Regions from separate parts of the Rhodoferax sp. GW821-FHT10B06 genome, predicted to be linked through region 2. Evidence: riboswitches for the same ligand, from Rfam matches in the RefSeq annotation. Region 2 holds a riboswitch; the other holds the start of a gene.
The links. A riboswitch is a leader RNA that binds a small molecule or an ion and turns the genes downstream of it on or off. The one in region 2 is predicted to bind glycine.
Positions count from the first base shown of each region.

Region 1: another riboswitch for glycine. It lies ahead of gcvT (glycine cleavage system aminomethyltransferase GcvT); the one in region 2 lies ahead of AC07O2_RS21450 (D-amino acid dehydrogenase).

Region 1 covers NZ_JBWKNO010000008.1:202,292-208,403, reverse strand. Annotated here, with positions in the region: gene AC07O2_RS14755 (EAL domain-containing protein) at 1-1,713, shown strand, start outside; gene AC07O2_RS14750 (amidohydrolase family protein) at 1,825-3,102, shown strand; gene AC07O2_RS14745 (HDOD domain-containing protein) at 3,169-4,032, opposite strand; glycine riboswitch at 4,080-4,179, shown strand; glycine riboswitch at 4,189-4,312, shown strand; gene gcvT (glycine cleavage system aminomethyltransferase GcvT) at 4,364-5,488, shown strand; gene gcvH (glycine cleavage system protein GcvH) at 5,514-5,885, shown strand; gene gcvP (aminomethyl-transferring glycine dehydrogenase) at 5,905-6,112, shown strand, end outside.
Region 2 covers NZ_JBWKNO010000017.1:82,971-89,082, reverse strand. Annotated here, with positions in the region: gene AC07O2_RS21470 (ABC transporter permease) at 1-606, opposite strand, end outside; gene AC07O2_RS21465 (ABC transporter ATP-binding protein) at 599-1,471, opposite strand; gene AC07O2_RS21460 (ABC transporter substrate-binding protein) at 1,468-2,481, opposite strand; gene AC07O2_RS21455 (TauD/TfdA dioxygenase family protein) at 2,677-3,585, shown strand; glycine riboswitch at 3,687-3,795, shown strand; gene AC07O2_RS21450 (D-amino acid dehydrogenase) at 3,954-5,174, shown strand; gene AC07O2_RS21445 (substrate-binding periplasmic protein) at 5,995-6,112, shown strand, end outside.

The DNA of each region.
Region 1 (6,112 bases), on a different contig from region 2:
GTGGCGGCCGAGATGCAAAGGCTGAAGGCCGATACCCAGCTCCGCGACCAGGCAGCGCTGCTTGACAAGGCCCAGGACGCAATAGTGCAATACGACCTGGCCGGCAACATCATCTACTGGAACCACGGCGCCGAGCGCCTGACCGGTTGGACCGCCGAGGAGGCGCTGGGCCAACCCATGCACCAGCGCATCTTCCTCGACCCAAGCGTATTCACGGAAAGCATGCGCCAGCTGATGCTGGCCAGTGCCTGGCAAGGCGAGGTGCAACACCTGCGCAAGGATGGCCGGATAGTGGCCGTGGAATCGCACTGGACCCTGGTGCACGACGAGCAAGGCCTGCCCCGCTCGGTGCTGTCCATCAACACCGACATCACCCAGCGTAAAGCCGCTGAGCGCGAAATCCAGCAACTGGCCTTCTACGACCAGCTCACCCAGTTGCCCAACCGCCTACTGTTGATGGACAGGCTCCAGCAGGCATTGACCGGCAGCGCGCGCCATGGCCGCTACGGCGCCTTGCTGTTCATTGACCTGGACAACTTCAAGACCCTGAACGACACCCTGGGCCACGAAAGCGGCGACCTGCTGCTGCAGCAAGTAGCCGCCCGCCTGAGCGCCTGCGTGCGCGGGGTCGATACGGTATCGCGCTTCGGCGGCGACGAGTTCGTGGTGATGCTGGAAGACCTGAGCAACAACAGCGCCGAAGCCGTGCTGATCGCCCGCAGCATGGGCGAGAAGATACTGGCCGCCCTGGCCGCGCCCTATGTGCTGGGCGGCCTGGAGCACAACACCACCTCCAGCATAGGCGTGGCCCCATTCGGCCAAGAAAGCCTGGGCACGAGCGAACTGCTCAAACAGGCCGACCTGGCCATGTACCAGGCCAAGACCGCCGGGCGCAACGCCATCCGCTTCTTCAACCCCAGCATGCAGGCCATCGTCAACGCACGGGCGCAGCTGGAGCTGGAAATGCGCCAGGCCCTGGCGCAACAGGAATACTTGCTGCACTACCAACCCCAGTTCAATGCCGAGGGCCAGATCATCGGCGTGGAAGCCCTGGTGCGCTGGCTGCACCCGCGGCGCGGCCTGATCTCGCCCGCTGAATTCATTCCTGTCGCTGAAGACACCGGCATCATCATTCCGCTAGGCCAGTGGGTGCTCAGCAACGCCTGCCAGCAGCTCAAAAAATGGCAAGGCCAGGCCTCGACCGCGCACATCAGCATGGCCGTCAACGTCAGTGCGCGGCAGTTCCACCACCCCGATTTCGTAGAGCAAACCACCCAGACCGTGCTGGCCAGTGGCGTGGACGCCCGCCAGGTCAAGCTGGAGCTGACCGAAAGCCTGCTGGTCAACGACCTGGACCTGACAATCGCCAAGATGACCGCACTCCAGGCCCTGGGCCTAGGCTTTTCGCTGGACGACTTCGGCACCGGCTATTCATCCCTGTCCTATCTCAAGCGCCTGCCGCTGGGCCAGCTGAAGATAGACCAGTCCTTTGTGCGCGACATTGCCGAAGACGTGAACGACGCCTCCATCGTGCGCACCATCATCGCCCTGGGCCAAAGCCTGGGCCTGGCGGTGATTGCCGAAGGGGTGGAGACCACGGCCCAGCGCGACTTCCTGGCCCTGCACGGCTGCGCGGCCTACCAGGGCTATCTGTTCAGCCGTCCGCTGCCCATCGAAGCCTTGGATAAATTATTGGCCGCCAGCGCAGACTAGACCTGCGCCAGCAGCTGCCAATTTGATAGCATCCAGACTGAGCTCCCATGTAGTCCGCCACGCCCTCCTTGGCGTGAAAGCTGCATGGTCCGTGTTTTGAAAGGAATGTGCATGCTGGATTTACTCGTCACCCACGCCACCCTGCCCGACGGCCGCAGCGGCATGTCCATCGCGGTACAGGGCGGCAAGATTGTGGAAGTCAGCCCCGGCCTGCAGGCCCCCGCACAGCAAACCGTGGATGCCCAGGGCCTGCTGGTCAGCCCACCGTTTGTGGACGCGCATTTCCACATGGACGCCACCCTGAGCTACGGCCAGCCCCGCGTCAACCAAAGCGGCACCTTGCTGGAAGGCATCGCCCTGTGGGGCGAGCTCAAACCCCATCTCACGCAAGAGGCTTTGGTGGACCGCGCCATGGCCTACTGCGACTGGGCCGTGGGCCACGGCCTGCTGGCCATCCGCAGCCATGTGGACATCTGCGACCCGCGCCTGCTGGCCGTGGAAGCCCTGCTGGAGGTGAAACGCCGCGTCGCCCCCTACCTGGACCTGCAGCTGGTGGCCTTCCCACAAGACGGCGTGCTGCGCGACCCGAACGGCATGGACAAACTCAAGCGCGCGCTGCAGATGGGCGTGGACGTGGTCGGCGGCATTCCCCACTTCGAGCGGAGCATGGCCGACGGCGCGCTCAGCGTCAAGCTGCTGTGCGAGCTGGCCGCAGAACAGGGCAAGCTGGTCGACATGCATTGCGACGAGTCAGACGACCCACTGTCGCGCCACATCGAAACCCTGACCTATGAGACCAACCGCCTGGGCCTGCACGGCCGCGTCACAGGCTCGCACCTGACCTCCATGCACAGCATGGACAACTACTATGTGTCAAAGCTGTTGCCGCTGATGGCCGAAGCGCAAATGAACGTCATCAGCAACCCGCTGATCAACATCACCCTGCAGGGCCGGCACGACACCTACCCCAAGCGCCGTGGCATGACCCGCGTGCCCGAGATGCTGGCCCAGGGCCTGACCGTGGCCTTCGGCCAGGACTGCGCCATGGACCCCTGGTACAGCCTGGGCAGCGGCGACATGCTGGAAGTCGCCAGCATGGGCCTGCACGTGGCGCAGATGACCAGCCAGGCCGCGATGCGCCAGTGCTTCCAGGCCGTCACAGCCAACCCGGCGAAAATCCTGCAACTCGATGGCTATGGCCTGGAGGCCGGCTGCAACGCCGACTTTGTGCTGCTGCAGGCGCAAGACCCGATAGAGGCGATTCGCCTGCGCGCCACCCGCCTGCAGGTCTACCGTCGGGGCCAGCTGCTGGCCCAGACGCCGGCCACCACCGCCCGCCTGCACCTGCCCGGCCGGCCCAGCCAAACCGACTGGATGCTGCGTCCATAAACTTATGCGAAACAGGCCTCTTGCGCAGGTAATACCTGCGCAAGCAGCTATTAACTTGATAGCAAACTAGGCCAGGTTTTCAAACACCGGGTGGAGATCGTCCGCCCAGTGTTGCAGCTCGGCCTGGTCGATATGCAGGTGCGACATGCAGGCCGAGCCATGGCGGGCCCATTCGTCCGACTCGCGCGTGCCCTCATGCAGGGCCACCAGGTGCTCGGCCAGCAGCAGCATGGCCACCAGATAGCGCACCTCGGGCGGGACGCTGGCCACCGGCAGAATGTCGAAGTCGTGGTGCAGGCGCACGGCGGCCGTCACCAGGGGCGGCAGCTTCCAGGTCTTGGCCACCAGCGCGCCCACCACGGCGTGGTCGGTCTTGTGGGCGGCGTTCTCGGTTGCCACAAAGCTGCGGTCCTGCCGCGCCAGGGCCTCGGCCAGGGTGCCGGCATAGCCCTTCAGGCCCTGCAACATCACCGGTATGCCCACATGGCAGAACAGGCCGCAGGTCTGCGCCACGTCGGCGTCCACGCCGTACAGATGGCGAGCGATGTAGGCCATGGCCAGGGATCGGCGGGTCGAGGTTTCCCAGAAATGCTCCAGCAAGGCCGCATCCACGCGGATCGCATGCCGGGTGAAGAAGCCGGTCAGCACGCCCACCGTCTGCTTCACGCCCAGCATGGCGATGGCCTCGCCAACGGTACGGGCCGGGCGCGAGCGGGCAAACAGCGGGCTGTTCGAATAACGTATCAGCGCCGCCGCCATGGCCACGTCCTGGCTGGCAATGCGGGCGATGGCGGCGGGGTCGGGGTCGCCGCCCCGCACTTCGCCCTGCAGCTCCAGCAAGAGCTGGGGGCACGGCGGGATCACGATATCCCGCACGGCGCCCTTGGCCTTGGCGGTTTCCAGTTCTCGGTCTATGTCTGCCAGCTGCATCGCGCCCCCTTAGTCCACGGAATTATGCCGACTTGCGCTTGGGTAGAATCCCCCCGTCAGGAGAGAGTTTTCACCCGAAAACCGCCGAAGGCGCAGGGCCCCGCTACGTGGGCCTGAACGCTCAGGCAAAAGGACTGACAAGCGTTTCTCATCAAACGTCACCCCACTGGAGAGAAGTCCGCCCCGAGCGGACTCACCGAAGGCGCAACCCGCAGTCGGCCTGCACCACCGCAAGGCCGGCCCGGCGAATCGCTCAGGTAAAGCGGACAGCGGGGACCACACATGGCCGTCAAAGGCCATGATCCGATTGTGTGTCCCCGAAAGAACCGCCATGGCCGATTTGTTACTCACTCCCCTCAACGCGCTGCATCTGGAGCTCGGCGCCCGTATGGTGCCCTTCGCTGGCTACAGCATGCCGGTGCAGTACCCGGCCGGCCTGATGGCCGAACACCACCACACGCGTAACGCCGCCGGCCTGTTCGACGTATCCCACATGGGCCAGTTACGCCTGGTCGGCCCCGATGCCGCTGCGGCCTTTGAAACCCTGGTGCCAGTCGACGTGATCGACCTGCCCGTAGGCAAGCAGCGCTACGGCCTGCTGCTGAACGACGAGGGCGGCATCCGCGACGACCTGATGTTTTTCAAGCAGGCGGAAGATGACATCTTCGTCGTCGTCAACGGTGCCTGCAAAGCAGCGGACATTGCCCACATCCAGGCCCGGATCAGCCTGCATTGCGAAGTCATCCCCATGCCGGAAATGGCGCTGCTGGCGCTGCAAGGCCCCAAGGCTGTAGACGCGCTGTCGCGCCTGGCGCCCGGCGTGGAAAAGCTGGTGTTCATGACCGGCGGCCATTTCATTGTTTCCGGCATCCCCTGCTTCTTGACCCGCAGTGGCTATACCGGCGAAGACGGTTTTGAAATTTCGGTACACCAAGACCAGGCCGAGGCACTGGCCCGCGCTCTGCTGGCCCAGCCCGAAGTCCAACCCATAGGCCTGGGCGCACGCAACTCGCTGCGCCTGGAAGCTGGCCTGTGCCTGTATGGCAACGACCTGGACACCAGCACCACCCCCATCGAAGCCGGCCTGAACTGGGCCCTGCAAAAAGTACGCCGCGCTGGTGGCGCGCGTGAAGGCGGCTTCCCAGGCGCTAGCAAAATACTAGCGCAACTCGCAAGTAAACCGGGCGCTACAACCAAGAAACGTGTGGGACTGGTGGCACTGGAGCGCGTCCCGGTGCGTGAACACACAGCCTTGCAGGACACCGCAGGCAACGTGATTGGCGAAGTCACCAGCGGCTTGCTTGGCCCCACGGTAGACAAGCCGATTGCGATGGCCTACGTGGCGCCAGAATTTGCCGCCATCGGCACCCATATCAACGCCATCGTGCGAGGCAAAATCGTGCCGATGGAAGTCACGTCCATGCCCTTCACCCCGAACAATTACTTTCGCGGTTAATTCAACTTTTTACAGGAGCACCCCCATGAGCATCAAGTACACCGAAGACCACGAATGGCTGAACATCGAGGGCGACACCGCCACCGTCGGCATCACGCACCACGCGCAAGACGCATTGGGTGACGTAGTGTTCGTCGACCTGCCCGCCGTCGGCGCAAGCTTCGCGCAAAAAGACGTGGCCGGCGTGGTCGAGTCCGTGAAGGCCGCCGCCGATGTGTACATGCCTGTCTCCGGCGAGATCACCGAGGTCAACGAAGCCCTGCGCGCCGACCCCGCCCTGGCCAACACCGACCCGTTGGGCGCCGGCTGGTTCTTCAAGGTCAAGCTGTCGGATGCATCGCAAGTCGCCGCCCTGCTGGACGAAACCGCCTACAACGCATTTAGCCAAAACGCCTAACCCTCCCTAGACCTGCCCCATGACGACCTCCCTGCACGAACTAGAAAACGCCAGCGAATTCATCGCCCGCCACATCGGCATCGACGCTGCTGATGAAACCCTGATGCTGGAAGTGATTGGCTCCAGTTCGCGCCGGGATCTGATTGACGGCATCGTGCCGCGCTCCATCGCGCGCAGCACGCCAATGGATCTGCCAGCGCCCGTGACCGAGGCGGCAGCACTGGCCG
Region 2 (6,112 bases):
CGGCACCGAGGCCGGCAGGATCACCTTCAGGAACAGCTGGCGCGGGCTGGCGCCCATGGTGCGCGCCGACTTGATCAGCAGCGGGTCGACCTGTTTCACCGCCGAGATGGTGTTCAGCAGCAGTGGCCAGGAGCAGGCATACACCACCATCGCCACTTTGGACACCTCGCCTATGCCCAGCAGCAGGATGAACACCGGCAGCAGGGCCAGCGGCGCGGTATTGCGCAGCAGCTCGATCATCGGGTTCACAAACTGGCCCAGGCGCCGGTACCAGCCGATCGCCAGCCCGAGCGGCACGCTGTAGAGCACGGCCAGCGCAAAGCCGCCGAGGGCGCGCGCCAGGCTCGCCGAGGCATGCTGCCAGAGCTGACCGTTCAACGCCAGGGCCCAACCGGCGGCCAGCACCTCGCTCAGCGGTGGCAGAAAGGTGGAGTCGGTCAGCGCCAGGCGCGGCGCCAGTTCCCACAGCAGGGCCAGCGCCAGGACCAGAGCCGAGCGCCAGAGCGCGCTGCGGGTGTGCTGGTAGATGCGGTAAAGGCGCGCCCAGCGCGGCGCCTGGGGCAAGGCCAGCGGCGGGTGGCCGGCGGCGAGGCTGAGTTCAGACATGGAGGCTTTCCTTTAACGTGGGTAGCGTGGGTAGCATGGGTAGGGCTGCGATGCGGGCGCGGCGCTGCTGCCGGGCGGCGGCCACTTCGTCGTGCAGCAGCGACCAGATTGCGTGGCGCAGTTCGCCAAACAGTGGCAGAGAACGCACGTCCTGCGTGTCGGCGCGCAGTGCGTCCGGGATGTCCACAATCTGCTTGATACGGCCGGGCCGGGAGGTCATCACCGCCACGCGCTGGCCCAGCACCACCGCCTCGTCGATGCCGTGGGTGATGAACACAATGGTCTTGCCGGTGCGCTGCCATATGTCCACCAGCTCCTCCTGCAGGGTCTCGCGGGTCTGTGCGTCCAGCGCGGCAAAGGGCTCGTCCATCAGCAGCACCTGGGGCTCATAAGCCAGGCTGCGGGCAATCGCCACTCGCTGCTTCATGCCGCCCGACAGCTCGTGCGGGTAGCGGTTGGCAAACGCGCTCAGGCCCACCAGGTCCAGGTAGCTGGCGGCCTTGGCGCGGCGCTCGCGCAGGCCAACGCCGGCTATCTCCAGGCCAAAGGCCACGTTGTCCAGCGCCGTGAGCCAGGGGAATAGCGCGTACTGCTGGAATACCACACCGCGGTCACGCGCTGGGCCGGTGATGGCTTTGCCGTCCAGCAGCACGCGGCCGCTGGTGGGCAAGGTCAGGCCGGCCAGCAGGTCCAGCAGCGTAGATTTGCCGCAGCCGCTGGGCCCCACCAACACCAGGAATTCGCCGGCCCGCACCTCCAGCGAAACGTCGTCCAGGGCCACAAAGCGTTGCTCCGGGCCACCATCGTCAGCGCGCACGGTGAATTCCTTGCGCACATGCTCAAAGCGGATATTGCCGGCGCTCATTTTGCGGCTACCTTGGCGCCGGTGGCGTAGGGGTTGTAGGCATTGGTGTACAGGTCGGCGGGCTTGATCTGGCCGGGCTTGATGACCTCTTCCTTCACCAGCCAGTCGATCCAGACTTGCAGCTCCTTGTCTTGCACCACGCCGCCAATGGACGGCACGCCGGTGCTCTTCCAGTACTGGATGGCGTCGGCGCTTTCGGCGCGGCCGCGGGCCTTGATGATCTTCTCGAACGTGGCGCGCACTTCGGCCGGCGGCGTCTTGCGCGCCCATTCGATGGAGCGGGCCAGTGCGCTTATCAGGTGCTTGGAGGCCTTGGGGTTTTGCTCCAGGAACTTGTTGCGCATCACCAGCGAGCCGGCGGTGAAGTTGCCGAACAGTTCCTGGTCGGTAAACAGCGGGCGGATGCCGCCGCGCTCCAGTGCCTTGTCGCGCAGAATGCCGCCCAGCGTGGTGACGTCCACATGGTTCTGCCGCAGCGCCTGCTCGCCAGTAACCGGCGGCGTGATCACCAGGGTGACTTGTTTTGCGTCCTCATCGTTGAGCTTGTTGCGCTCCAGGTATTCGCGCACCATGAACTCGTGGTGGGCGCCCAGGGTGTTGACCGCCACTTTCTTGCCCAGCAGGTCGCGGGCGGTCTTGATCGGGCTGTCGGTCTTCACGTAATAGCCGGTCCAGGTGTTGTCGTCCACGCCGTAGTAGCCGAGCACGGCTTTCACCGGCGCCTTCTTGGCCAGCAGCTTGACCAGCGCGCCATTGAAGGCGCCACCGATATCGATGTCGCCGGTGACCACGGCCTGCACGTCCTGCGGGCCGCTGATGGTGTTGCCCACCCACTTGGCTTTCAGCGGCGCTAGATAGCCCAGACTTTCGGCCAGTTCAATCCAGACCACCTGGCCGGCCGAGCCCTGGTAGCGGATGTCGGTGACTTCCAGGGCCTCTTGCGCCAGGGCCTGGGCCGACAGCCCGAAGGCCACTGCCATGGCGGTGAATAGCTTGAAAACGGTTCGCATGCATGTCCCTTGGGAGTTGTCGTGAAGTTGCAGCGTAGATTGGCAAGGCCTACGCAACAACGAAGGAAATTGCGCATGCATATGCGCATCTGTGCGGTGTAGATGCACATGCGAATTCCGTGCTTTGGTTTCGGCACCGGGCTTCCTAGCATGGACAGGTGTTTTCTTAACCACCGTCACTCCAAAGGAAATTGCATGTCCGCTGTTCTCAATGCTCCCCAGGCTGAAGTCATTCCCACACTCGATATCCATCCTTTGGCGGGGCGGATTGGTGCACGCATACAAGGCGTGCGCCTGTCGGGCCAGTTGGCGCCCGAAACCTTTGCTGCCATCCACCAGGCGCTGCTGCAGCACAAGGTGCTGTTCTTCCGCGGCCAGCAGCATCTGGACGATGCCGAGCACCAGCTGTTTGCCGGGCGCTGGGGCAGCATCGTGCCGCACCCCACCGTGCCCTCGCGCAGCGGTACCGAGATTCTGGAGCTGGACTCGAACCACGGCGGCCGGGCTAATTCCTGGCATACCGACGTGACCTTCGAAGCCGCTTATCCCAAGGTATCGGTGCTGCGCGCGCTGACCATTCCGCAGCAGGGCGGCGACACGGTGTGGGCGAATACCGCCGAGGCCTACAAGCAGTTGCCGACCGAGCTGAAGGCCCTGGCAGATACCTTGTGGGCGGTGCATGGCAACGACTACGACTACGCCGCCACCCGCGTCGAAGTGGATGCCCACGGCGCCAAGCATTACCGCGAAGTGTTTACCTCGCGCCTGATCGAGGCCCGCCATCCGCTGGTGCGCGTACACCCCGAAACCGACGAGCGCAGCCTGGTGGCCGGGCATTTCCTGAAGCGCTTTGTGGGCTACAACACCCACGACTCGCAGCGCCTGTTCGAGATCTTCCAGCACCACATCACGCGGCTGGAAAACACCGTGCGCTGGCATTGGGCCGAGGGCGATGTGGCCATCTGGGACAACCGCGCGACCCAGCACTACGCGATCAACGACTACGGCGACCAGCACCGCGTGGTGCGCCGCGTCACCGTGCATGGTGACCTGCCGGTGTCGGTGCACGGCAGGCGCAGTGCGGCCGAGCCTGCGAAAAATTAGAGCGCGGTTCGGCCGGGTAAATCAGTCGGCCTTATGGGCGGATTCAATTGATTGACCGAGCCATTACGGTCCTGGGGTACGCGAACCCCATGCGATAATTGCGGCAGGTACCGGGAGAGTCTGGGGCCCTTGTTGCTCAACAAGTTTGCCCACAGCGCCGAAGGAGCAACCGCCCCGGAAACTTTCAGGCAAAAGGACCGGTACCTGTCACACACATCTGAAGAGCAACCGGGTTTCGTCACCCGGTTCACCGCAGGAGCAAGCGGCTTGGCTATGTGCCGGTCGTGAATCTCTCAGGTCCAAAACAGAGGGGCGATAGCTGCGCACGCTTGTTGCTATCCCCACTTTGACGTTTTGGAACTCTCATCATGAAAAAGTTTGCTGTTATAGGCGGCGGTATTACGGGCGTGACCACGGCATATGCCCTCGCAAAGCGGGGTTTCGCGGTCACTTTGTTTGAAAAACACCGCTATGCGGCCATGGAAACATCGTTTGCCAATGGCGGGCAGTTTTCGGTGTCGAACGCCGAGGTATGGAACCATTGGTCTACCGTGCTCAAGGGGCTGAAGTGGATGCTCAAGAGCGACGCACCTTTATTGGTCAACCCCAAGCCGAGCTGGCACAAGCTGGCCTGGTTTGCCGAGTTCATTGCTGCCATCCCGCACTACGAGAAAAACACGGTGGAGACCACCCGCCTTGCCATTGCTGCGCGTGAGCACCTGAATGCCTGGGCGGATGCGGAAGGGCTGGACTTTGACCACAAGCGCGAAGGCATTCTGCACATCTACCGTGACAAAGCCAGCTTCGACCATGCCGGCAAGGTCTCCAAATTGCTGGCCCAGGGCGGGCTGGAGCGCCGCGCGGTCACACCGCAAGAAATGCGCGCCATCGAGCCCACCTTGGCTGGCGACTACTACGGCGGTTACTTCACTGAAAGCGACACCACGGGCGACATCCACAAATTCAGCACCGGCATGGCCTTGGCGGCCGAGCGCCTGGGCGTGCAAACCCGCTATGGCCAGCACATAGATGCCGTGCAGAGCGATGGCAAACAGGTGACTGTCACTGCCAATGACGGTGCCCAGCGCCAGGCCCATGTTTTTGACGGTGTGGTGGTTTGCGCCGGTACCGCCAGCCGCGACCTGGCGGCGCAGCTGGGCGACCGCGTCAACATCTATCCCGTCAAAGGCTATTCCATTACGGTGAATTTGCAGGATGCACAAAGCCAGGCTGCTGCACCGATGGTGAGCCTGCTGGACGACGGCACCAAATTGGTCACCAGCCGCTTGGGTGTGGACCGCTTCCGCGTGGCCGGTACGGCGGAGTTCAATGGCTATAACCGGGATATCCGGGCCGACCGCATCCGTCCTTTGGTGGAATGGGTACAGCAGTGCTTTCCGGGTGTGCGCACCGAAAGTGTGGTGCCCTGGGCCGGGCTGCGCCCCATGATGCCCAACCTGCTGCCTCGGGTGGGCAAAGGCAAGCGACCTGGCGTGTTCTACAACACCGGGCACGGGCACCTGGGGCTGACTCTGTCGGCCGTGACGGCCGATATGGTGGGCGCCATCGTTGCCTCTAGCTACGCCTAGCCGGTTATTCGCTTAGGCGCACGTAGGTGGACAGCAGACTGCTTTTGTTGACCACACCCAGTTGTGCGCTGGTGCAGTAAGCGACCAGCAAGGATGCACCCAGCGCGGCCAACTGCACCATGGAGCCCTCTCGGGTCTATGGAGCCGCCGCTGGCGATGCTGAGCAGGGAGGAGCCGCTGCGGACCAGACTGGCTTGCACGGGAATATGGCCGTTGCCCAGCGCGACGGCTTCCATATAGTCGCTTGGGGCATTTCGTGGGGTGCGGTTCTGGGCCCAGGTGAGCAGCGCACCTGCCAGCAGTCCACCCAGACTGGGTACCAGTATGCGCTGCCAGGCTTGCAGTTGCATGGCAATGGCGACCAGGCCGCCACCTTGTCCCAGCACCAGGCGGTCCAGCTCGAACAACGCACTACGGAAACCAATGGTTACCAGTGTACCCAGCGCACCTGCAGGCACGGACCAAAAAAGCATGGCTGGCAATTCGCTGCCACGTCATCCTTGTTTCCAGCGCGCTGCCCATGCTTGGAGATGGGCTTGTATATGCATCATGCTTCGGTTTGAATGATTCTGCAGGCAGGGTGATGGCGCGCATACTTCGAGACCATCGCTGTGGCCGGCATGTAACCTGCTTGGGGGGCCTGCGATCACTAAATCTTAAGGCTCATAAGGGGCTCATACTTGTAACGTGTAGTATGGCGATCTTGTCTAGGCATATTTCTGTAATTGCTTTCTTCAATAGTAGACTCTTTCATAACTTACGGGTTCAAAGGGCGTTCATGTGCAACCGTTTTCCATTCAAAGAGACATGGTCTCGGTGCGTGCGTCCGGCATTCTTGCTGGTCGTTCTGGCGTCGTTGGCATCGTTTGCTTGGGCGACTGAAACTTGTAAACAGCTGGTTGCCACAGGCAACCCCGAATACCCGCCGTATTTGTGGC